2 regions of the Leifsonia sp. Soil_N53 genome follow, and region 1 is predicted to be linked to the other one. Evidence: predicted binding sites of a transcription regulator. Region 1 holds the regulator's gene; the other holds the start of a gene.
What was found. Region 1 encodes HrcA, which represses chaperone genes, less so after heat shock. Its sites were predicted from a motif close to TTNGCACTCGNNNNNNNCGAGTGCNAA; they were not measured.
Positions count from the first base shown of each region.

Region 2: the regulator HrcA is predicted to act here: its motif matches at 9,986-10,012, upstream of groL (chaperonin GroEL).

Region 1 covers NZ_JBDGMM010000064.1:152,902-164,723, forward strand. Annotated here, with positions in the region: gene AC3A3H_RS14290 (histidine triad nucleotide-binding protein) at 1-209, opposite strand, end outside; gene AC3A3H_RS14295 (16S rRNA (uracil(1498)-N(3))-methyltransferase) at 233-961, opposite strand; gene dnaJ (molecular chaperone DnaJ) at 978-2,090, opposite strand; gene hrcA (heat-inducible transcriptional repressor HrcA) at 2,168-3,184, opposite strand; gene AC3A3H_RS14310 (DUF4870 domain-containing protein) at 3,403-3,936, shown strand; gene AC3A3H_RS14315 (DUF4870 domain-containing protein) at 4,038-4,427, shown strand; gene hemW (radical SAM family heme chaperone HemW) at 4,440-5,669, opposite strand; gene AC3A3H_RS14325 (DUF1990 domain-containing protein) at 5,669-6,316, opposite strand; gene lepA (translation elongation factor 4) at 6,359-8,215, opposite strand; gene AC3A3H_RS14335 (amidohydrolase) at 8,256-9,476, opposite strand; gene AC3A3H_RS14340 (NAD-dependent epimerase/dehydratase family protein) at 9,576-10,460, shown strand; gene rpsT (30S ribosomal protein S20) at 10,619-10,879, shown strand; gene holA (DNA polymerase III subunit delta) at 11,045-11,822, opposite strand, start outside.
Region 2 covers NZ_JBDGMM010000031.1:168-11,989, reverse strand. Annotated here, with positions in the region: gene AC3A3H_RS02230 (thiolase family protein) at 1-249, opposite strand, end outside; gene AC3A3H_RS02225 (low temperature requirement protein A) at 290-1,486, opposite strand; gene AC3A3H_RS02220 (hypothetical protein) at 1,483-1,722, opposite strand; gene AC3A3H_RS02215 (hypothetical protein) at 1,719-2,117, opposite strand; gene AC3A3H_RS02210 (Lrp/AsnC family transcriptional regulator) at 2,160-2,588, opposite strand; gene AC3A3H_RS02205 (thiamine pyrophosphate-dependent dehydrogenase E1 component subunit alpha) at 2,716-3,840, shown strand; gene AC3A3H_RS02200 (alpha-ketoacid dehydrogenase subunit beta) at 3,837-4,892, shown strand; gene AC3A3H_RS02195 (dihydrolipoamide acetyltransferase family protein) at 4,889-6,244, shown strand; gene AC3A3H_RS02190 (hypothetical protein) at 6,241-6,411, shown strand; gene AC3A3H_RS02185 (DMT family transporter) at 6,473-7,423, shown strand; gene AC3A3H_RS02180 (nitroreductase family protein) at 7,435-7,992, opposite strand; gene msrB (peptide-methionine (R)-S-oxide reductase MsrB) at 7,992-8,435, opposite strand; gene AC3A3H_RS02170 (DUF3263 domain-containing protein) at 8,605-8,904, shown strand; gene AC3A3H_RS02165 (LytR C-terminal domain-containing protein) at 8,927-9,475, shown strand; gene AC3A3H_RS02160 (cold-shock protein) at 9,656-9,859, shown strand; gene groL (chaperonin GroEL) at 10,056-11,675, shown strand; partial or broken gene AC3A3H_RS02150 (hypothetical protein) at 11,761-11,822, shown strand, end outside.

The DNA of each region.
Region 1 (11,822 bases):
GCCACGAGCTCGGCCAGCAGGGCAGGGTCGCCCGCGGCGAGCTCGACGACGTCGCGGTAGCGCTCCGTCTTCGGCACGACCAGCAGGTGCACGGGCGCCTTCGGCGCGATGTCGCGGAACGCGATGATGCGTTCGCTGTCGTACACGACGTCGGCCGGGATCTCCCCTGCGATGATGCGCGAGAAGATCGAGCGCTCCCCTGTCTCCATGTGGTCCATCCTATTCGCGACCCCTACCATCGCCCCAGCGCCGCGTTGAGCACGGCCAGGGCGGCCGGTCCCGCGGTGGAGGTCCGCAGCACCGTGTCGCCGAGCCGCACGACCTCCGCCCCCGCCGCGCGGAACGCCGCCAGCTCCTGCGGCGCGATCCCGCCCTCCGGGCCGACCACGAGCGCCAGCGGCCGGCCGTCCGGGCGCACGGCGGTGAGCGCGTCGGCCGCGCCCGGCTCCAGCACCAGGACCCGGTGCGTCGCCGCCAGGGCAGCGACCTGCTTCGTCGTGGCCAGCTCCCCGACCTCCGGCGTCCAGGCGCGGATCGACTGCTTGCTCGCCTCGCGCACGATCGCCGCCCAGCGCTCGCGTCCCTTGGCCACCTTGGCGCCCTCCCAGCGCGACACCGACCGCGAGGCCGCCCAGGGCACGACCGAGTCCACGCCGAGCTCGGTCGCCGCCTGCACGGCGAGCTCGTCGCGGTCGCCCTTGGCGAGCGCCTGCACGAGCGTGATCGCCGGTTCGGCGCGCGGGACGCGCTCCACGGCCTCCACGTCGATGGTCAGCTCGGAGCTCGTCGCGACCAGCACCTCGCCGGACGCGACCAGGCCGCGGCCGTTGCCGATCAGCACGCTCTCGCCCGGCCGGGTCCGGTTGACGGTGGAGGCGTGCTTGGCCTCCGGCCCGGTCAGGGTCAGCCGGGCGCCCACCTCGACGTCGGCGAGGTCTTCGCGCAGATAGAGGGAACTCATCCGTTCCGCCCGCCTGTCAGAGGTTGAGGAACCGGTCGCGGAGCTTGGCGAACAGGCCCTGCTGGAAGCGCGCGAGCGACGGCTCCGGGTTGTGGTGGGTCGCCGCGAACTTCTTGATCAGCTCCTTCTCCTTGTGGTCGAGCTTCGTCGGCGTGACCACCTGGATACCCACCCGCAGGTCGCCGCGGCCGCTGCCGCGCAGGTGCGTGATCCCGCGGTCCTTCACTGAGATGATGTCCGCGCTCTGGGTACCGGGCTTGAGCTCCAGGCGGATGTCGCCGTCGAGCGCCTTCACCGTCGCGGTCGTGCCGAGGATGGCGTCGGCCATCGACAGCTCCAGCGTGCAGAGCAGGTCGTCGCCGTCGCGGCTGAACACCTCGTGGTGCTTGACCTTGATCTCCAGGTACAGGTCGCCGTTCGGGCCGCCCGCGGGGCCGGCCTCGCCGGATCCCGGCATCTGCAGCCGGAGGCCGGTGTCGACACCGGCGGGGATGTCCACCGCGACCGTGCGGCGCGCGCGCACCCGGCCCTGGCCCTGGCAGGTCACGCACGGCGTGGCGATGACGGTGCCGTAGCCGCGGCAGCTGCCGCAGGGGCTGGAGGTCATCACGTTGCCGAGCAGCGAGCGCACCGAGCGCTGGATGCTGCCGGTGCCGTGGCAGATGTCGCAGGTGACCGGGGCGGTGCCGGGCTGGCAGCACGAACCGTTGCAGGTCTCGCAGACGACTGCCGTGTCCACGTCGAGGTCGCGGTGGGTCCCGAAGACGACCTCGTCGAGCTCGACCTCCACGCGCAGCAGGGCGTCCTGGCCGCGCTCGCGCCGGGAGCGCGGTCCGCGGGTGGCGCCGCCGCCTCCGCCGAAGAAGGTCTCGAAGATGTCGCCGAAGCCGGCGAAGTCGCCCGCTCCCGCTCCGCCGAAGCCGGTCGAGCCGCCCAGGTCGTACTGCTGCCGCTGCTGCGGGTCGCTCAGCACGTCGTAGGCGTGGGTGACGAGCTTGAAGCGCTCCTGCGCCTCGGAGCTCGGGTTGACGTCCGGGTGCAGCTCGCGCGCGAGCCGGCGGTACGCCTTCTTGATCTCGTCGGGGGTGGCGTTGCGGTCAACGCCGAGTACTTCGTAGTGGTCGGCCACGTAAGGCTTTTCCTTCTGTTCGTTGCGTCGGAGTTCGTTGCGTCGGAGCCGGTGGAGGCGGTGATCGGGGTCGGAGGTCAGTCGCCGAGCAGGCGGGAGAGGTAGCGCGCCACGGCGCGGACCGCGGCCATGTTGCCCGAGTAGTCCATGCGGAGCGGGCCGAGCAGGCCCACCCGCGCCAGGTCGGAGCCGGAGGTGTAGCCGCTCGACATGACGGAGGTCTCGCTCAGGCCGGTGACCGCGTTCTCGCGGCCGATGCTGACCGCGACACCGTGCTGATCCAGCGCCATCTCGTCGAAGAGCCGCAGCAGCACCACCTGCTCCTCGATGGCCTCCAGCACGGGCGTGATGGAGCCGGGGAAGTCGGTCTCCGTGCGGGCCAGGTTGGCCGCGCCGGCCATGACCAGCTTGTCCTGCCGGTTGGCGGCGATCTGGTCGAGCAGGGCGCCCGCGACCGGCGCCACGAGCTCGCGGGTCCGCTCGGTCAGGTGGCCGGGCAGCTCGCGCAGCCGCACGGCCGCGTCGATCAGCTGGAGCCCCGCTGCGGCGCCGTTGATGGCGCCGCGGATCTCGGCGATCTCCGCGTCGTCCAGCTCCTCCTGCAGCTCGATCACGCGCTGCTCCACCGCACCCGAGTCGGTGATCAGCACGCTCAGCAGCCGCCGGGAGCCGAGCGAGACGAGCTCGATGTGCCGGATGCGCGAGCGCGCCACCGACGGGTACTGCACGAGGGCGACCTGGTTGGTGAGCTGCGACAGCAGGCGCACTGTGCGCGAGAGCACGTCGTCCAGATCGAGGGACTGGCCGAGGAACGCCTCGATCGCCGTGCGCTGGGCCGCGGACAGCGGACGCGCCTCGGCGAGGTGGTCCACGAAGAGCCGGTAGCCCTTGTCCGTGGGAACCCGGCCGGACGAGGTGTGCGGGGCCGCGATCAGCTCCTCCTCTTCCAGGAGGGCCATGTCGTTGCGGATGGTCGCGGCCGAGACGCCGAAGGCGTGCCGTTCGACGATGCTCTTCGAGCCCACCGGCTCGCGCGAGGCGACATAGTCCTGCACGATGACGCGGAGCACTTCCAGACTGCGTTCCGAGACCACGCGAACCGCCTCCTGTCGTCGCTTCGGCACCCGAGGATCGAGCTCGGGAGGACATCGAATGAACTGGCACTCGAAGATCCTGAGTGCTAATCATAACGCGTCGTCACGGGAGGGCGGCCAACGCGCGACACGGATCATTTACCGCGGGGCCCGCGCGCAGTACTGTGTGCGCACCGGCTCAGGTAAGCCCCCGCAGCCGACCACGAAAGGGTTTCCTCATGTCAGACCCGACCCCGCCTCCGGCCGACGGCCAGGGCGACCAGCCTCCGCAGCAGCCCTACGGCTCCGCGCCGGGCCAGCCCGCCGGCGCCGTGCCGCCTCAGCAGCCGTACACCCCTCCCGCCGGTCAGCCCGCCGGCGCCGTCCCGCCGCAGTACGCGACCGCTCCCGCCGCGCCGCTCGACCCCGCCCAGGACAAGCAGTGGGCGTCCTTCGCCCACCTCGGCGGCATCCTCTGGTTCCTCCCGTCCCTGATCATCTGGCTCGTGTTCAAGGACCGCGGCGCCCTCACCAACCAGGAGGCCAAGGAGGCGCTGAACTGGCAGATCACCTGGATCCTGGCCTGGGTGGCCTCTCAGATCCTCGGCGTGATCATCGGCTCGTTCACGTTCGGCATCGGCTACCTGCTGTTCAGCCTGCTCATCCCGTGGGCGCTGTACATCGTGAACCTGGTGTTCTCGATCCTCGGTTTCGTGCGGGTGAACAGCGGTGGGACCTACCGTTACCCCCTGAACTTCCGCTTCATCAAGTGACACCGCGATCCGGAGAAATGGCTCACGGCTGCTTCTCAGGATCGCGCTCCGCCCCCTAGGCTGAGACCCGTCATTCCCACTCATCGGAGGAGAACACGACCATGTCCGCTACGCCCCCGCCCCCGCCGCCGCCCCCGCAGCAGCCGTACGGAGGTCAGCAGCCGCAGCTGAGCCCGGCCGACGAGAAGCTGTGGGCGACGCTGATCCACATCGGCGGCATCCTGTTCAGCTTCATCCCGGCCCTGGTCGGCTACCTCGTCCTCAAGGACCGCGGACCGTTCATCCGGTCGCACACCGCGACGGCGCTGAACTTCCAGATCACACTCGCGATCGCGTACGCGGTCGGCGTCATCCTGAGCATCGTCGGCATCGGCGTCCTGATCTTCCTCGCCGTCTGGGTGCTGAACATCGTCTTCAGCATCATCGCCGCAGTGAAGGCCAACCAGGGCGCGTTCTACACGTACCCGATCGCGATCAGGTTCGTGAGCTAGGGCGCCTCCGCGCTATTCCTCGGCGAGCAGCCGTCGCACGACGGCGTCCGCCAGCAGCCGCCCTCGCAGGGTCAGCACCACCGACCCGGCGAGGGCGGCTTTCGCGTCCACCAGCCCGTCGGCGATCAGCCCGGCGACCGCGCGGCGCCCGGCCTCGGTCAGCTCGGTGGTGCGCAGTCCCTCCCGGATGCGCGTGAGCAGGAGGACCCGCTCCACGCGCCGGGTCTCGCCGTCGAGCGTCTCGCGGCCGGCCGCGGGCGACTCCCCCGCCAGGACCCGTTGCGCGTACGCGGCGGGATGCTTCACGTTCCACCAGCGGACGCCGCCGACGTGGCTGTGCGCGCCGGGCCCGACGCCCCACCAGTCGTGCCCGAGCCAGTACGCCAGGTTGTGCCGGGAGCGGTGCGCCTCGTCGGTCGCCCAGTTGCTGACCTCGTACCAGCCGTAGCCGGCCGCGCCGAGCCGCGCCTCGGCGAGCTCGTACATGTCGGCCTCGAGGTCGTCGTCCGGCTCCTGCACAGCTCCCGAGTGGATCTGCCGCGCCAGCTTCGTGCCGGGCTCGACGATCAGGGCGTACGCCGACACGTGGTCGGGCTCGCAGGCCAGCGCCGCCTCGAGCGATCGCGACCAGTCGGCCAGGGTCTCCCCCGGCGTTCCGTAGATGAGGTCGAGGCTGACCTGGAGGCCGGCCTCCCTCGCCCACTGGACGACGAGCGGGACGCGCTCCGGGTCGTGGGTGCGCTCCAGCGTGGCGAGCACGCTCGGGACGGCGGACTGCATCCCGAACGACACCCGGGTGAACCCGGCGTCGGCGAGCCGGCGGAGGTCGTCGGCGTCCACCGAGTCGGGGTTGGCCTCCGTCGTCACCTCGGCGCCCGCGGCGATCCCCCAGGCGTCGCGCACGGCGCCGAGCATCGCACCCAGGTCGTCGGGCGGCAGCAGCGTGGGCGTGCCGCCGCCGAAGAACACGGTGGAGACCTCCCGGGCAGGGACGCCGCTGCGCTCCAGCGCCTCCTGCGCGAAGCGCACCTCGCGCACGGCGTGGCCCGCGTACTCGGACTGGGAGACACCGCGGAGCTCGGTGGCGGTGTAGGTGTTGAAGTCGCAGTAGCCGCAGCGCACCCGGCAGAAGGGGACGTGCAGATACACGCCGAAGTCGCGCTCGCCGGCGCCGTGAGCTGTACTGGCCGGGAGGACGCCGTCGGCAGGGGCCGGATCCCCGAGCGGGAGGGCGCCGGGCATCAGGCCGCCCGCGCGGGCAGCAGCGCGCGCAGGTACCGCTTGGTGAAACGCGACTGCACGCCGCGCAGCACGGGCGAGGTCAGGCGGTAGAACGCGTTGGACGGCCGGGCGAAGGCGCGCAGCACGAACCACACGGTGCCGTCGTCGCGCATCTCCACCAAGAACGCCTCCTCGCCGCTCTGCGGGTGACCCTTGAGCGTGCCGTAGGCGAACCCGCGCCGGTTCGGCTCGTCGACGACGTAGACGACGCGGCACGGAGCGGACACCCGGAACGGCCCGAACGGCACCTTGAGCACGGCGGTCATCCCGTTGCGGATGAACGGGGTGCCGTCGTCGGCGAACACGTCCTCGGCGGTGCGGTGCTCCCGCATCCCCTTGGGCGTGCCGTCGGCGTCGTACTCGATGCCTTCGTACTGGACCCCGGTGCCCTCGTTCACCTCGGTCACCCGGATGCCGCTGTTGCGCTGCACGCCCCACGTCATCAGCGCGGCGGCCGCGGATTCGAACCGCTCCTCACCGCTGCCCAGCCGCACCTTGCGCTCGAGCGGCCGGTAGCCCTTCGGCGGGTAGTGGAGCAGATCGGAGGCCTGCGTGCCGCCGATGAACCCGTACGTGACGGGCTGGTCGGTGAAGCTGGTGCGGCGCATGCTGTCTATCCTGCGTCAAATGGGGAGGGAGTGCGAACCCGGCTACTTCTTCCCGTCCTTGCCCTTCTCGGTGTCCCCCGACAGCGCCGCGATGAACGCCTCCTGGGGCACCTCGACGCGGCCGACCATCTTCATGCGCTTCTTGCCCTCCTTCTGCTTCTCGAGGAGCTTGCGCTTGCGGGTGATGTCGCCGCCGTAGCACTTGGCGAGGACGTCCTTGCGCATCGCCCTGATGCTCTCGCGGGCGATGATGCGGGCGCCGATCGCGGCCTGGATGGGGACCTCGAACTGCTGGCGCGGGATCAACTCGCGCAGCCGGCCGGTCATCAGGACACCGTACGCGTACGCCTTGTCGCGGTGGACGATCGCGCTGAACGCATCCACCTGCTCGCCCTGGAGCAGGATGTCGACCTTCACGAGGTCGGCCTCCTGCTGGCCCGTGGGCTCGTAGTCGAGGGAGGCGTAGCCCGCGGTGCGGCTCTTCAGCTGGTCGAAGAAGTCGAAGACGATCTCTCCGAGCGGCATGGTGTAGCGGATCTCGACACGGTCCTCGCCGAGGTACTCCATGCCGAGGAGCGCGCCGCGTCGGCTCTGGCAGAGCTCCATGATCACGCCGACGTAGTCCTTGGGCGCCAGGATCGCGGCCTTCACCATCGGCTCTTCGACCTTGGCGATCTTGCCGCCGGGGAACTCGCTCGGGTTGGTGACCGTGATGACCTTCTTGTCCTCGGTCGTGACCTCGTAGATCACGCTCGGGGCTGTGGTGATCAGGTCGAGGCCGAACTCGCGTTCGAGGCGTTCGGTGACGATCTCCAGGTGCAGGAGGCCGAGGAAGCCGCAGCGGAAGCCGAAGCCGAGCGCGACCGAGGTCTCCGGCTCGTAGACGAGCGCGGCGTCGGACAGCTTGAGCTTGTCGAGCGCCTCGCGCAGCTCCGGGTAGTCGCTGCCGTCGATCGGGTACAGGCCGGAGAACACCATCGGCTTCGGCTCGGTGTAGCCCGCGAGGGCCTGGGTCGCGGGCTTCGCGGCCGTGGTGATCGTGTCGCCGACCTTGGACTGGCGGACATCCTTCACGCCGGTGATCAGGTAGCCCACCTCGCCGACGCCGAGGCCCTTGGAGGGGGTCGGCTCGGGGGCGGAGACGCCGATCTCCAGGATCTCGTGCGTCGCCTTCGTCGACATCATCTGGATGCGCTCGCGCGGGCTGAGCTTGCCGTCGACCATGCGGACGTACGTGACCACGCCGCGATAGCTGTCGTAGACGGAGTCGAAGATCATCGCGCGCGCCGGAGCATCGGCCACGCCCACCGGCGCAGGGATCTCCTGCACGACCCGGTCGAGCAGCGCCTCCACGCCCATACCGGTCTTGCCGGAGACGCGCAGCACGTCCTCCGGGCGGCCGCCGATCAGGCTGGCGAGCTCCTGCGCGTACTTCTCCGGGTCGGCGGCGGGGAGGTCGATCTTGTTGAGCACCGGGATGATCGTGAGGTCGTTCTCGAGCGCCAGGTAGAGGTTCGCCAGCGTCTGCGCCTCGATGCCCTGCGCGGCGTCCACCAGCAGGATGGCGCCCTCGCACGCGGCGAGCGAGCGGGACACCTCGTAGGTGAAGTCCACGTGCCCCGGGGTGTCGATCATGTTGAGGGCGAACGTGCCGCCGTCGACGGCCCACGGCATCCGCACGGCCTGGCTCTTGATCGTGATGCCGCGCTCGCGCTCGATGTCCATGCGGTCGAGGTACTGCGCGCGCATGTCGCGGTCGGAGACCACACCCGTGATCTGCAGCATCCGGTCGGCCAGCGTCGACTTGCCGTGGTCGATGTGCGCGATGATGCAGAAGTTGCGGATGGAGGCCGGGTCGGTCGCGGCGGGCTCGAGTGGCTTCAGGGCTCGTGGTGACATTGTGTCGCCATTCTCCCATGAACCTCGGCGCGCCCGTCGCTCAGGCGAAGCGCTCGGCGCGCTCGACCACGTGGCCGGCGCCGTCCTCCCAGCGGTACACCTCGGCGCCGTCGATGAAGACGCGCTCGGCCCGGGAGTTCACGTCCAGCGGGTCGCCGGACCAGACCACGATGTCGCCGTCCAGCCCGGGCTTCAGCGCGCCGACCCGGTCGTCCAGTCCGAGGAACGACGCCGGGTTGACGGTCAGGGCCTCCAGCGCGGTCTCGCGCGGCAGCCCCTCCTTCACCGCAAGCGAGGCCTGGTGCACCAGGAAGTTGATCGGCACCACGGGGTGGTCGGTCGTGATGGCGACCCGGACGCCCGCTGCCGCGATGCGGGCGAGGTTGGCGATGGCGCGGTCGCGCAGCTCCACCTTCGAGCGGGAGGTGAACAGAGGGCCGAAGATGACCGGGATGTCCCGCTCGGCGAGCACGTCGGCGATCTTGTGCGCCTCGGTGCCGTGGTTGACGACCAGCTTGTAGCCGAACTCGTCGGCGAGACGGATCGCGGTCGCGATGTCGTCGTGGCGGTGGGTGTGCTGGTCCCAGACGAGCTCGCCGGCGAGGACGCGCGCCAGAGTCTCCTTGGTGAGGTCGCGCGCGAACGCCTTGCCGTCGCGCTCCGCCTCGTCGCGTGCCGCCGCGTAGTTCTGGGCCTCCACGAACGCCTGGCGGATGATCATGGCGACGCCGAGCCGCGTGCTCGGGGTCTGGTTCTTGCCGCCGTAGACGCGCTTCGGGTTCTCGCCGAGCGCGGACTTGACGCTCACGGCCTCCCGGATGACCTGCTCGTCGATGGTGCGGCCGCCCCAGCTCTTGATCGCGACGGTCTGGCCGCCGATGGGGTTGCCGGAGCCCGGCTTGACGACGATCGCGGTGACGCCGCCCGCGAGCGCGTCGCGGAAGCCCTCGTCGTCGATGTTGACCGCGTCGATCGCACGCACGGCGGCGGTGTTGGGCGTCGTCATCTCGTTGGTGTCGTCGCCGGCCGGGCCGTTGGCCTCCTCGTGGATGCCGACGTGCCCGTGCGCCTCGACGAAGCCCGGGAGCACCCACTTGCCGCTCGCGTCGACCACCTGGACGCCGGCCGGGACGACGACCTCCGCAGTCGGGCCGACGGTGCTGATCCGGCCGTCCTCGACGATCACCGTGCCCTTCTCGATGGGGTCTCCGGCGACCGGGACGACGTAGGCGTTGACGATGGCGATGCTGGAAGCGGTCATGGGATCGAGCCTACGCTTCGCGCCGTGGCCGGCAGACCCGCGCGGGCCGGCGCCGGGGGCCTCGGGAATGCGCGACCGAACGGTGCGTTGTCCCGTGGCATGAGCATTCTCCTGACCGGCGCGACCGGCTACATCGGAACCTCCGTCCTCTCCCGGCTCCTCGAGGAGGGCCACGACGTCACCGCGCTCGTCCGCGACGAGGCGAAGGCCGGGACCGTCCGAGCGGCCGGCGCCACCGCCGTGGTCGGCGACGCGACCGACGCGGAACTCGTCGCGCGGCTGGCGCGCGAGAGCGACGGCGTCATCCACCTGGCCTCCGCGCCGGACGTCGACCCGGTCTTCATCCCGGCCGTGCTCGACGGTCTCGCGGGGACGGCCAAGCCGTTCGTGCACACCGGCGGTGTCTGGACGTACGGCTCGAACGCGGACATCGCGGAGGACTCCCCCGCTGCCCCGCCGGCGATCACGGCCTGGCGCGGCGCGACGGAGGCCGTCGTCCTCGCCGCCCCGGGTGTCCGTGGGACCGTCGTCGTGCCGTCGGTGGTCTACGGCCGCGGCACGGGCCTGGCGCGCGTGATCGTGGACGCCCCGCACGGCTCGGGCGACGCGGCACCGCTCCGGCTGATCGGCGACGGCTCGCAGCACTGGTCCACCGTGCACGTGGACGACCTCGCCGCCCTGTACGTGCTGGCGCTCGAGCACGGCACGGCCGGCTCCGTCTACATCGCCGCCAGTGGAGCCAACCCGACGGTGCGCGAGCTCGGCGAGGCCGCCGCGGCCGCCGCCGGCGCGTCCGGAGTGGAGGCCGAGACGGTCGCACAGTCCCAGGAGCGGCTGGGCGCAGGGCTCGCGGAAGCGCTGCTCCTCGACCAGCAGGCGCGCGGCACGAAGGCGCGGATCGAGCTCGGCTGGGAGCCCAACGGCCCGTCTCTTGTCGACGAGATCGCGTCCGGCAGCTACGCTCCGGAGTTCGCACAGGCCTGAGCCGGGCGGGCTCGTGGCGACACGTTTTGGCGCAACGGTCCGCCGCTGGTAAAGTTGTTTGTTGGCTTGCGTGTGGGTGTCCCGCACGAACGCCGCAAGGCGCCCTCTCTCGCTGAGCGGCAACATCCGATACTCACTTCGAACGAAAGTAACCATTCGTGGCAAACATCAAGTCGCAGATCAAGCGCAACAAGACCAACAAGAAGGCGCAGGAGCGCAACAAGGCGGTCAAGAGCCAGCTGAAGACGGCCATCCGCGCCACCCGCGAGGCCGTCGTCGCCGGCGACAAGGAGAAGGCGACCGCGGCGCTGCGTCTCGCCGCGAAGCGGATCGACAAGGCGGCCAGCAAGGGCGTCATCCACAAGAACCAGGCGGCGAACCGCAAGTCGGCCATCGCCAAGCAGGTCGCCGCGCTCTGACGCAGTGACCGCTCGCGGGACCTGTCCCGCGCCGCGACGAACCCCCGCCCCGTGTCAACGGGAGCGGGGGTTCGCTGCATGTGGGGGGCGTTGGGGAGGCACAGCGCCGGGCAGGCGCGGTCAAGCGCGGCACCGTCGGGCACGCCGCCGCTACGCGGTGCGGCGTCAGCCGCGGCCGCGGGCGCTGACGATGCGGATCATGCGTTCGAGCGCGAACACCGGGTCGCGGCCACCGCCCTTGACGTTGGCGTCGGTCTCGGCGAGGACCTCGATGCAGCGGCCGATCCCGTCCTCCGTCCACCCGGAGAGGTCGCGGCGGGCGCGGTCGACCTGCCACGGTGCAAGGCCGAACTGCTGGGCGAGCTGGCCGGAGCCGCCGCGGGCGCCGGAGAGTTTCGCCATCGTCCGGATCTTGCTGGCGAAGGCCGCCACCATCGGCACCGGGTCGGCGCCGGACGCCAGGGCGTGCCGCATGGTCACCAGGGCCTCCCCGTACCGCCCCGCGATCGCCTGGTCTGCGACCTGGAATGCGTTGGTCTCGACGCGTCCGCCGTAGTACTTGTCGACCGTCGCCTCGGTGATCTGCTCGGCCGAGTCGGACAGGAGCTGCTGGCAGGCCGCGGCGAGCTCCGCCAGGTCATCCGTGAACGCCGAGGTGAGCGCCCGCAGCGCGCCCGGCGCGATCTTGCGCCCCGCCGCGGCGAACTCCGCCTGGGCGAAGTCGTACTTCTCCGTGTCCTTCTTGAGCTCGGTGCAGACGACCTCCACGCCCCCGCCGGTTCCCGCGCGGATCGCGTCCAGGAGCTTCTTGCCGCGCACCCCGCCCGCGTGCCGGAGGACGACGACCGTGCCGTCGGCCGGAGCGGTGAGGTAGTCGAGCATGTCGGAGAGGAACGGGTCGCCGGTCTTCTCGACCGCGTCCACCCGGATGAGCCTCGGCTCG
Region 2 (11,822 bases), on a different contig from region 1:
GACCCCGGGCACGCTGTCCGGGAGGCCGGCCAGCAGGGCGGCCATGCGCGCCACGTTGCGGTTGTCCTCGCCGGCCTGGTTCGCGGCCCCGAGCATCACGTCATCGAGGGCCGACCCGTCCACGCCCGCGCGGCGCACCGCCTCGCCGACCACCAGTGCCGCCAGATCGTCGGGCCGCACGCCCGCCAGCGCTCCGCCGTAGCGTCCGACCGCGGTGCGGACCCCTCCGACGAGGTAGGCCTCGGCCATCGCAGCTCCTTCGAATGCGAATTACCGAACGAACGTTCAGCTAGTAAATACTCGCAGAACCCCGACCGGCGAGCAACCGCCGCGAGCGCGAGCCGAGCTCGGCGGACGCCACGACCACCCCCAGGATCACCACCGCGCAGCCGATCGACGCCGCGGCGGGCACCCACAGCGCCGCCAGCGCGAGCAGGAGAGGCAGCCCCACCGCCGGAACCGCCCAGCGCAGCACGACCCGCCACGGGTCGCCGAAGCGCCGGGCGATGATCGCGTTCGTCAGGTAGAACAGCGCGATGCCGCCGCCGAGCGAGACGGCCAGCGCCGGCGGCAGCGGTTCGCCGGGATGCGCGATCGCCGCCGCGAGCGCTCCGGAGAGCGCGGTGACCCCGGCCAGCAGCAGGAACGGGAGGAAGGCCACGGTGTCCCGGATCGTGCGCACGTCGCCGGCCGCCAGCAGGCGCTCCAGCCCGCTGGTCATGGCATCCACGCCGTAGAGGAAGAACGACCAGGCCAGCCCGGAGGTCACCAGCAGCGCGAGCGCGCCGACCAGCCCGGCGGCGACCGTCCAGGCGTCGCTCACCGCCGCGACGATGCTCAGCACCGACTCGCCGAGCACGATGATCACGAGCAGCCCGAACCGCTCGGAGAGGTGCTCGACGTTCAGCCGGTCGAGCGCGATCGCCGCCCAGCTGCCGGAGGTCGCGGTCAGCAGCACGACCTCCAGCACGATCGCGACCGCCCACAGCACGTAGTTCGCGGGCGCCGGGAGGACGATCGAGACCAGCCAGATCACGGCGGTCAGGCCGTTGTAGGCGAGGATGCGGACCCGGGAGGCCACACCGTTCGACCACGAGAAGCGGATCCACACCACCAGCAGCAGCACCCGCAGCAGCGCGTTTCCCGCCGCGAACAGCCAGGCCCGGTCGCCGACCGCCTCCGGGGCCGCGACCGCGAGCGCGCCGACCGCGAACATCGCGATCAGCATCACGAGCGACAGCCGCCGGCGGCTCAGCTGCGGCGACACATCCACGACGAAGGTCAGATTCACCCACGACCACCACACCGACGCGAACAGGGCGACGAACACCGCGAGCGTGCCGAACGACGGTTCGGCGTGCAGGCCGTGGGCGAGCTGCCCGACCAGCGCGACGAACACCAGATCGAAGAACAGCTCCATCCAGTGCGCCCGCGACGGGTCCCGGTCGCCCGCGACGGGGAGGCGGGGGAGGCGACCGCCGCTCATCCGCGTCGGCCGGCCCTCAGGAACCCGTCGACCGCCGCACGCACGCGCTCGTCGTCGGCGTACCCGCTCAGCGTGATCCCGTCGAGCGCACTCCACGCGGCGGGGGTCCCGAGCGCGGCCGACCGATCGCGGTCGGACCGGAGCCGGTTCTGCCGCACGAGGAGCGCGGCGACGGCGATGGCGACGGCCAGCACCACGACGATGGAGGCGAGGACGACGACGATGGTGGTGCTCACCGGGCGCCTCCTTCGGCGGGAGGCGCAGGAGGGGTCGCACGCAGCGCGAGCAGTTCGGCGAGCAGCCCCTGCGCGAGCACGAATGTCCGCTGCGCCCGCCGGGCGAGCAGGTAGAAGACGCCGCCGCTCGCCATTGTGACCGTCCCCGCGATGAGCACCCACAGCCACGCCGCGACCGGCACCGGATTCACCGCCGGATCCGACTGCAGCACCGGCACCACGAGCGACAGGATCACCCCGGATCCGGCCGCGGCCAGCGCCTTCGCCAGCGTCAGCGTGTGCTCGTACCGCCAGGTCAGCGCGACCGTGAGCCCGTCCACGGCCGCGCGGTCGCCCAGCCGGGCGAGGGCCATCAGGTCCCCGACCGTCAGCTCCGAGGTGAGCGCGCCCGCCATGACGCGAGCGTACCGAGTCCCGTGTCCCCGCGCACCAGCCGCCTAGCGCAGGTCGTGATCCTCGAACACCAGCGACGTTTTGGTGTCCCGCACCGACGGGATGCTGGTCAGCTCCTCCAGCACCACCCGCCGCAGGTCTTCGTTGTCGCGCGCCCGCACCAGCAGGATGACGTCGAAGTCGCCGCCGACCAGTGCGAAGTGCTCCACCTCCGGGATGGCGCGCAGCCGTTCGCGGAGGTCGTGCCAGGCCGCCTGCTCCACGCGCATCGTCACGTACGCCGACGACGCGCGGCCGGAGCGGCGCGGGTCGACCTTGGCGGTGAAGCCCGTGATCACGCCCTCGTCGACCAGGCGGGAGACGCGGGCGTAGGCGTTGGCCCGGGAGACGTGCGCCGCCTCGGCGACCGCCGTGATGGAGGCCCGGCCGTCGGCGCGCAGGGCGTCCACGATGCGGGTGTCGATGTCGTCCATGGTGGAAGACAGTTTGGCATCCATCGCGCGGCTGCGCATCCATTCGTCTCGAAAGTCGCGGACGCCTGGCAAACGGGGTCCAGCGAAGTCATCCTGATGATCAGCGACGTCTTTCGAAGGAGAACAGATGCACGCCGACGATCTGATGCCGGGCGACACCCCGCTGCGGCTCATCGACGAGCAGGGCTCGGGCCACCCGCACGAGCACTACGCGTTCCCGTCCGCCGACCTCCTGCGGGAGGGCTACGGCCGGCTCGTGCTGGGCAGGCGGCTCAACGATCAGGCCGACGCGCTGGTGCGGCAGGGCAGGCTGGCCGTGTACCCGTCGTCGCACGGCCAGGAGGCCTGCGAGGTCGCCGCGGCGATGGTGCTCGGCGACGGCGACTGGCTGTTCCCCACCTACCGTGACTCGGTGGCCGTGGTCTCCCGCGGGGTCGACCCGTTCGAGGCGTTCCTGCTCCTGCGCGGCGACTGGCACTCCGGCTACGACCCGAACCAGTACCGCGTCGCGCCGCAGGCCACCCCGCTGGCGACCCAGCTGCTGCACGCGGTCGGCTTCGCGCACGCGGCGCGGCTGCGCGGCGAGGACACCGTGGTCGTCGCGCTGTGCGGCGACGGCGCCACCAGCGAAGGCGACTTCCACGAGGCCCTCAACTTCGCGGCCGTCTTCCATCTCCCCGTCGTCTTCCTGGTCCAGAACAACGGTTACGCGATCTCCGTGCCGCTCAGCCGGCAGACGGCCGCGCCGAGCCTCGCGCACAAGGGCGTCGGCTACGGGATGCGCGGCCGGCTCGTCGACGGCAACGACCTCGCGGCGCTGCTGGCGGTGCTGGGGGAGGCCGTCACGGAGGCCCGCGAGGGCGGCGGCCCCACGCTCGTGGAGGCGATCACCTACCGGATGAAGTCGCACACCAACGCCGACGACGCCACCCGTTACCGCACCGCGGCGGAGGTCGAGCCGTGGCTCGCCCGCGACCCGCTGCTGCGCCTGCGCACCTGGCTGACGGCGGAGGGCGCCCTGACCGACGGCGACGTCGCCGAGTTCCAGGCCGACGCCGAACGGGTCGCCCTCGACCTGCGCGCCCGCATCATGGCCGATGCCGAGCCGCAGCCGCTCGACCTGTTCGCGTACGTCTACGCCGAGCCGACCCCGCAGCTGCGCGAGCAGTCCGAACTGCTGGCGGCCGAGCTCGCCGCAGAGTCCCGCGCAGAGGCCCGCACCGAGTCCCGCACCGAGGAGGTCGCCCGATGACGCTCATGCACGACGCCCCCGCCGACCGGCAGCCCGAGCCCGAACGGCCGTCCGAGCCCGCGCAGCCCGCGGTCGCGACCATGACCATGGCCCAGGCGCTCAACCGCGCCCTCGCCGACGCCCTCGAGGCCGACCCGTCGGTGCTGGTGTTCGGCGAGGACGTCGGCACGCTCGGCGGGGTCTTCCGCATCACCGACGGCCTGACGAAGCGCTTCGGCGAGCAGCGCTGCTTCGACACCCCGCTGGCCGAGTCCGGCATCGTCGGAACCGCCGTCGGGATGGCGATGAACGGGATGCGCCCGGTGGTCGAGATGCAGTTCGACGCGTTCGCCTACCCGGCGTTCGAGCAGATCGTCGATCACGTGGCGAAGATGGGCAACCGCACCCGCGGCAAGGTCCGGCTCCCGATGGTCATCCGCATCCCCTTCGCGGGCGGGATCGGCGGCGTCGAGCACCACTCCGACTCCTCCGAGGCCTACTACGTCCACACCCCTGGCCTGACCGTGGTGTCGCCGGCGACGCCGCAGGACGCCTACGGCCTGCTGCGCGCCGCGATCGCGTTCCCCGATCCGGTGGTGTTCCTGGAGCCGAAGAAGCTGTACTGGTCGACCGGCGAGGTCGACACGACGGCCCCGCTGCCCGAGCTCGGCCGCGCGCGCGTCGCCCGGGAGGGCACCGACGCGACCCTGATCGCGTACGGACCCACGGTCCCGGTGGCGCTCGCCGCAGCGGAGGCCGCCGCCGCGGAGGGCCGCAGCCTCGCGGTCGTGGACGTGCGGACCCTCACCCCGTTCGACGACGAGACCGTGTGCGCCGCCGTGCGCGCCACCGGCCGCGCTGTCGTCGTGGCCGAGGCGCCGGGCTTCGCGAGCGTGGCCTCCGAGATCGCCGCCCGGGTCTCCGAGCGCTGCTTCCACTATCTGGAGGCGCCGGTGCGCCGGGTGACCGGCTTCGACACCCCGTTCGCGCCGCCGAAGCTGGAGCGCTACTACCTGCCGGGTGTGGACCGCATCCTCGACGCCGTCGACGACCTCCAGTGGGAGGACGCATGAAGGTCTTCGCGCTGCCCGATCTGGGCGAAGGACTCGCGGACGCCGAGCTGGTGCACTGGCTGGTGGCGGTCGGCGACACGGTGGCCGTGGACCAGCCGATCGCCGAGGTGGAGACCGCCAAGTCGGTCGTGGAGGTGCCGTCCCCGTACGCCGGGGTCGTCGCCGTCTGCCACGGCGAGGAGGGCGAGACCATCCTGGTCGGCGCGCCACTGCTGGAGGTGCGGGAGGACGCGGAGGTGGAGGGCCCGGCCGAGGCCGTCGCCGTCGAGCAGGAACGCGAGCTCGAACCGGTCGCCGCCGGCTCCGGCCAGGTGCTCGTCGGCTACGGCACCACCGACCACGCCACCGCCCGCCGCCGCGGCCGCGCCGCACAGCGCGGCCCGGGCGTGACCTCCGGAGCGCCGAGCCGGATCGTGCCGGTCGTGTCGCCGGTGGTCCGCGCGCTCGCGCACAGCCACGGCATCGACCTCGCCTCGCTCACGCCGACCGGCGCGGGAGGCGTCGTCACGCGACGGGATGTGGAAGCCGCACTCGCGGCGGCGAAGGCGACCGCGCCCACCGCCGCACCCACCCGTCCCGCACCGTCCACCCCCATGCCCGCCCCCGAACCCCGGCACGGCGCCGACCCCCGCACCGGCCTCGACATCGCCTCCGTCACCCCGTTCTCCCGCCTGCGCCGCACCGTCGCCGAGACGATGACGCGCAGCCGCTCGGAGATCCCGGAGGCCACCGTCTGGGTGGACGTCGACGCCACCGAGCTGTGGGAGGCCAGGCGAGCCCTCGCGGCATCGGGCAAGCCCCCCTCGATGCTCGCCTTCGTCTCGCGGTTCGCGCTGAGCGCGCTGGGGCGGCATCCCGAGCTCGCCGGCCGGGTCACCGCGGACGGCGACGGTCTCGAGCTGTTCGCCGGGGTGAACCTCGGCTTCGCCGCCGACACCCCGCGCGGCCTCCTCGTCCCGGTCATCCGCCGCGCCGACCGGGCGAGTGTCCGCGAGCTCGACGCCGAACTCGGCCGGCTGGCCGCCGCCGCCCGCGACGGCGCTCTCCCGCCGGCGGAGCTGACCGGCTCGACCTTCACCGTGAACAACTACGGCAGCCTCGGCGTCGACGGCAGCGCCGCGATCATCAACCACCCGGAGGTCGCCATCCTCGGCATCGGCCGCGTCATCGAGCGCCCCTGGGTGGTCGACGGCGCCGTCGTCCCGCGCCGGATCGTGCAGCTCAGCCTGGTCTTCGACCACCGGGTCACCGACGGCGGTGTGGCGGCCCGCTTCCTCCGCGAGATCGCCGACGCGATCGAGTCGCCGATCGCCTTCCTCGCCGCGGAGTCGCCGGGTACGGTGAAGGGATGAGCGACAAGCCGAAGCACGCAGCAGAGCCCGACGACGCCGACAAGCCCGACCTGGTCGAGCGGGGCGACGACTACGACCTCGACTTCGAGAAGGACGTCGCGCCCGAGGAGAACATCCCCTGGCTCCCGCACCCCTCGCCCAGCGACGGCGACGCGCCGGCGCCCTGAGCGTCCGCTCCGCACCCTGAGCGGTCGGCGCACTGGGCGCTCGCACCCTAGGCTTGGCGGAGTGACCTCCCGCCCGTTCCCGCTCTGGCTCGCGCTGGTCTGCGCGATCTTCTGCGGGGCGGGCGTCGCGCTCCAGTCGCGCATCAACGGCGAGCTGGGCCAGCGGCTCGATGACGGCGTGACCGCCGCGGTCATCTCGTTCGGCTCCGGGCTGGTGATCCTGCTCGTCGCGATGGCCGTCGCGCCCGCGGGCCGGCGCGGGCTCGGCCGGGTCGTGGCCGCGCTGCGCGCGCGCGAGCTGCGCTGGTGGTACGTCGCCGGCGGCACCGCGGGCGCGTTCCTGGTGCTGTCGCAGGGCGTCGCCGCGGCGGTGCTCGGGGTCGCGCTGTTCACGGTCGCGGTGGTCGCCGGGCAGACCGTCAGCGGGCTCGTGCTCGACCGGATCGGCCTCGGCCCGGGCGGCCGGCGCCTGATCACGCCAGCCCGGCTCGCCGGCGCCGTCATCGCGCTCGGTGCCGTGAGCTGGGCGGTGTCCGCGCAGCTCGGCGGTCCCGTACCGATCTGGCTGATGCTGCTGCCGCTGATCGCGGGTCTCGGCCTCGGCTGGCAGCAGGCCGTCAACGGTCAGGTCCGGGTGGTCGCCGAGAGCGCCCTGACGGCGACCTTCATCAACTTCGTCGTCGGCACGAGCGTGCTCCTGGTGCTCACGGCCGTGGACTGGAGCGTCCGCGGCCTCCCCGAGCCGCTCCCGACCGAGCCCTGGCTGTATCTCGGCGGTGCGATCGGCTGCGTCTTCATCGCGGCGGCCGCGCTGCTCGTCCGGATCACGGGCGTGCTGCTGCTCGGCCTCGCGACCGTCGCCGGCCAGCTGGTGACCGCGCTGCTGCTCGACCTGCTCGCGCCCAGCTCGCCCGCCCCCGTGGCGTTCTCGACGATCGCCGGCACGCTGCTCGCCCTCCTCGCGGTCGTCGTCGCGAGCGTCCGCTGGCCCCGCCGCTCGCCGACGACCTGACGGGACGATCGTCAGTCGAGCGTGCTGAGGAAGCGCTCGGCGTCGAGGGTGGTCCGGTGGCCCTCCTTGCCGTCGTCGGGCACGCCGCCCACGTAGAGCCAGCCGAGCAGCCGCTCGTTCTTCGCGAGGCCGTGCATCCGATGGACGGCCTTGGAACGGGTGTGGTGGCCGGTCCGCCACATCACACCCCAGCCGGCGTCGTGCAGGAGCAGGCTGAGGAGGTGCGCGACGCCGGCGGCGACCGCGTCCTGCTCCCAGCCCGGCACCTTCTCGTTCTTCGTGCGCACGGCCACGATCGCCAGCAGGAGGGAGGAGCGCAACGGCTTGGCCGCCAGCTTCTCGGCCTCCGCGCCGGTCACCCCGGCGTCCTTCACGAACGCCTGTCCCAGGCGCTCCCGCGCGTCGCCGCGCAGCTCGATGACCCGCCACGGATGCAGCGCCGAATGATCGGCGACGCGTCCCGCGGCGGCGACGAGCGGCAGCAGCTCCTCGTGGGTCGGAGCCTCGGCCGTCACGCGCGAGTACGACCGCCGGGCCGCCACGCGCGCGGCCAGGTCGCTGTCCGCCATCAGCTCTCGGGCGTGAAGTTCAGCGAGATCGAGTTCATGCAGTAGCGGTCGCCCGTCGGGGTGCCGAAGCCGTCGGGGAACACGTGGCCCAGGTGCGAATCGCAGTTCGCGCAGCGCACCTCGGTGCGCACCATGCCCAGGCTGTCGTCCTCGAGGAGCTGCACCGCCTCCGGGCGGATCGACTCGTAGAAGCTCGGCCAGCCGCAGCCGCTGTCGAACTTCGTGCCCGACTTGAACAGCTCTGCTCCGCACGCGGCGCAGGTGTAGAGGCCGGCGCGGCCCTCGTCGAGCAGCTCGCCGGTCCACGGGCGCTCGGTGCCCGCCTCGCGCAGCACGGCGTACTGCTCGGGGCTCAGCTCGCGCCGCCACTCCTCGTCGGTCTTGCTGACCCCGAATCCCTCGTGCGCTGCCGTGCCCTGCGCTGCCTCGTGCGATGCGCTCATCGTGCGTTCCTTTCGTCGTCCGTCTCCAGCCTAAACGGCAGGGCTGGCGCCGCTGTTCCCTGTTTCGGCGCGCGACCTGCCGCGGCCAAACGGGCAACGCACAGGACAGCGCGCCTAGGATGAGGCGCGAGCGCGGGGAAGGGCTGACTCGAGACGGTGAGGGGAGGCGGTGCACGTGGCGGAGACTGCGGACCACCGGATCCCCGCGCCGGACGCGAGCGGCCTGACCGACCGTGAGGCGGCGATCCTCGCGTTCGAGCGTCAGTGGTGGCGGCATGCCGGCGCCAAGGAGAAGGCCATCCGCGAGGAGTTCGGCCTCTCCGCCGCGCGGTACTATCAGCTCCTCGGAGCCCTGATCGACCGGCCGGAGGCGCTCAGGCACGACCCCATGCTCGTCAAGCGCCTGCTCCGGCTGCGCGAGACCAGGCTGGCTGCACGGCGATCCCGGACACTCCCGTCCGGCGACTGACACCGCGAGGAATCACCCGTAGATGGCAGAGAAGTACCCGAGAGACCGGTTCGACGACATCCCCGACGACCTGCAGCGCGTCGGGGCGCACCGGGCTCCCCGCCCGAAGGGCCGCGGCTGGATCGCGGTCGGCTGGGCGGCGCTCGCCGTCGTCGTCCTCGTCGGCGCCGGCATCTTCGGGCTGTCGCTGGTGAGCGGCTCCATCTCGTTCCACGGCACGCCCAACTCTTCCAGCGGCACGCCCACCCCGACCCCGACTCCCACCCCGACCATCGTGCCGACGGTCGACCCGTCCCTGACGGTGAACGTGCTGAACGGCACCACGACCTCGGGTCTCGGCGGCAAGGTGGGCGACACCCTGACGCAGGCGGGCTGGAAGGTCGGGGCCGTCGCGAACGCCGACCGGCAGGACCTGACGCAGACGATCGTCTACTACTCCGACCCGAAGAACGAGGCCGCGGCGCTCGGGGTGGCGCAGTCGCTCCCGGGGGCGACGGTCTCCCTGACGCAGGACTTCGCCGGCAGCGGCGCCGACCTGACCGTGGTCGTCGGCAGCAACTACACGGGCTGACCGGGCGTCCTCCGGAGCGGGGACAGGGCGTCACCCCTTTGTTTCATGTGTGTTTAACTTTGGGCCGATTTGGTAACGGAATGGCGAAAACACTGGCGTGAACAGCTATTGCAAGCATTAGGATCGGGAGTCAACGCGCGGCGCTGGACCGGGCGAGCGACACAGCAATGGGAGTAATGCATGGCGAACGGGACCGTGAAGTGGTTCAACGCTGAAAAGGGCTACGGATTCATCACCGTCGATGGTGGGGGACAGGACGTTTTCGTTCACTACTCCGCAATCGACATGAACGGCTACAAGGTTCTCGAAGAGGGCCAGCAGGTGCAGTTCGAGGTCGGCTCGGGCAACAAGGGCCCGCAGGCCGAGTCGGTGCGTCCGCTGTAGTACGCAGCGATCGGCAAGACCATATAAGAGGAGCGCCGCCCTTCGGGGCGGCGCTCCTTTCTCTCTGCGCGGAACGCGGGCTCGCCGTTCGCCTTGCACTCCATGGGCGCGAGTGCCAGAATCGCTTTAGCACTCCATCTGATCGAGTGCTAACACACCGAATCTTTCGCAGACGTCCGGGAGGGACGAGAAACACATGGCAAAGATCATTGCTTTCGACGAGGAAGCCCGTCGCGGCCTCGAGCGCGGCCTCAACATCCTGGCTGACACCGTCAAGGTGACGCTGGGCCCGCGCGGTCGCAACGTCGTCCTCGAGAAGAAGTGGGGCGCTCCCACCATCACGAACGACGGCGTCTCCATCGCGAAGGAGATCGAGCTCGACGACCCGTACGAGAAGATCGGCGCAGAGCTCGTCAAGGAGGTCGCCAAGAAGACCGACGACGTCGCGGGCGACGGCACCACCACCGCCACCGTCCTCGCTCAGGCGCTCGTCAAGGAGGGCCTCCGCAACGTGGCCGCCGGCGCCGACCCCATCACGCTGAAGCGCGGCATCGAGAAGGCCGTCGCGGCCGTGACCGAGGAGCTCATCGCCAGCGCCAAGGAGGTCGAGACCAAGGCCGAGATCGCCGCCACCGCGTCCATCTCCGCCGGCGACACCACCATCGGCGAGATCATCGCCGAGGCGATCGACAAGGTCGGCAAGGAGGGCGTCGTCACCGTCGAGGAGTCGAACACCTTCGGCACCGAGCTCGAGCTGACCGAGGGCATGCGCTTCGACAAGGGCTTCCTGTCGCAGTACTTCGTCACCGACCAGGACCGCCAGGAGGCGGTGTTCGAGGACACCTACATCCTCATCGCCAACCAGAAGATCTCCTCGATCAAGGACCTGCTCCCGATCGTCGACAAGGTGATCCAGGCCAACAAGCAGCTCCTCATCATCGCCGAGGACGTCGACGGGGAGGCCCTGGCCACCCTGATCGTCAACAAGATCCGCGGCATCTTCAAGTCCGTCGCCGTCAAGGCCCCGGGCTTCGGCGACCGCCGCAAGGCCATGCTGCAGGACATCGCGATCCTGACCGGCGGCCAGGTCATCTCCGAGGAGGTCGGCCTCAAGCTCGAGAACGTCACCCTCGACCTGCTCGGCCAGGCCCGCAAGGTCGTCATCACCAAGGACGAGACCACCATCGTCGAGGGCGCGGGCGACCCCGACGCCATCGCCGGTCGCGTGGCCCAGATCCGCGGCGAGATCGAGAACACCGACTCGGACTACGACCGTGAGAAGCTCCAGGAGCGTCTCGCGAAGCTCGCCGGCGGCGTCGCCGTCATCAAGGCGGGCGCGGCCACCGAGGTCGAGCTCAAGGAGCGCAAGCACCGCATCGAGGACGCCGTCCGCAACGCGAAGGCCGCCGTCGAGGAGGGCATCGTCGCCGGTGGTGGCGTGGCCCTCATCCAGGCCGGCAAGACCGCGTTCGAGAAGCTCCAGCTCACGGGCGACGAGGCGACCGGCGCGAACATCGTCCGGGTCGCCATCGAGGCTCCGCTGAAGCAGATCGCCATCAACGCGGGCCTCGAGGCCGGCGTCGTGGTCGCCAAGGTGCGCGAGCTCCCCGTGGGCCACGGCCTCAACGCCGCGACCGGCGAGTACGTCGACATGCTGGCCTCCGGCATCAACGACCCGGTGAAGGTCACCCGCTCGGCGCTGCAGAACGCCGCGTCGATCGCGGGCCTGTTCCTCACCACCGAGGCCGTCGTCGCCGACAAGCCCGAGAAGAACGCCGCACCGGTCGGCGACCCGGGCGCCGGCATGGACTTCTGAGTCCGTCCGACACGCTGTAGAGGGCGTCTCCCGTTCGCGGGAGGCGCCCTCTTCGCTGTTATCGTCGTCTCGATCGAGAGGGACCATGACGGCGAGGCGATGGTGGGGAGCGGCGGCGCTGGCGACCGCGCTGCTGTGTCTCTCCGG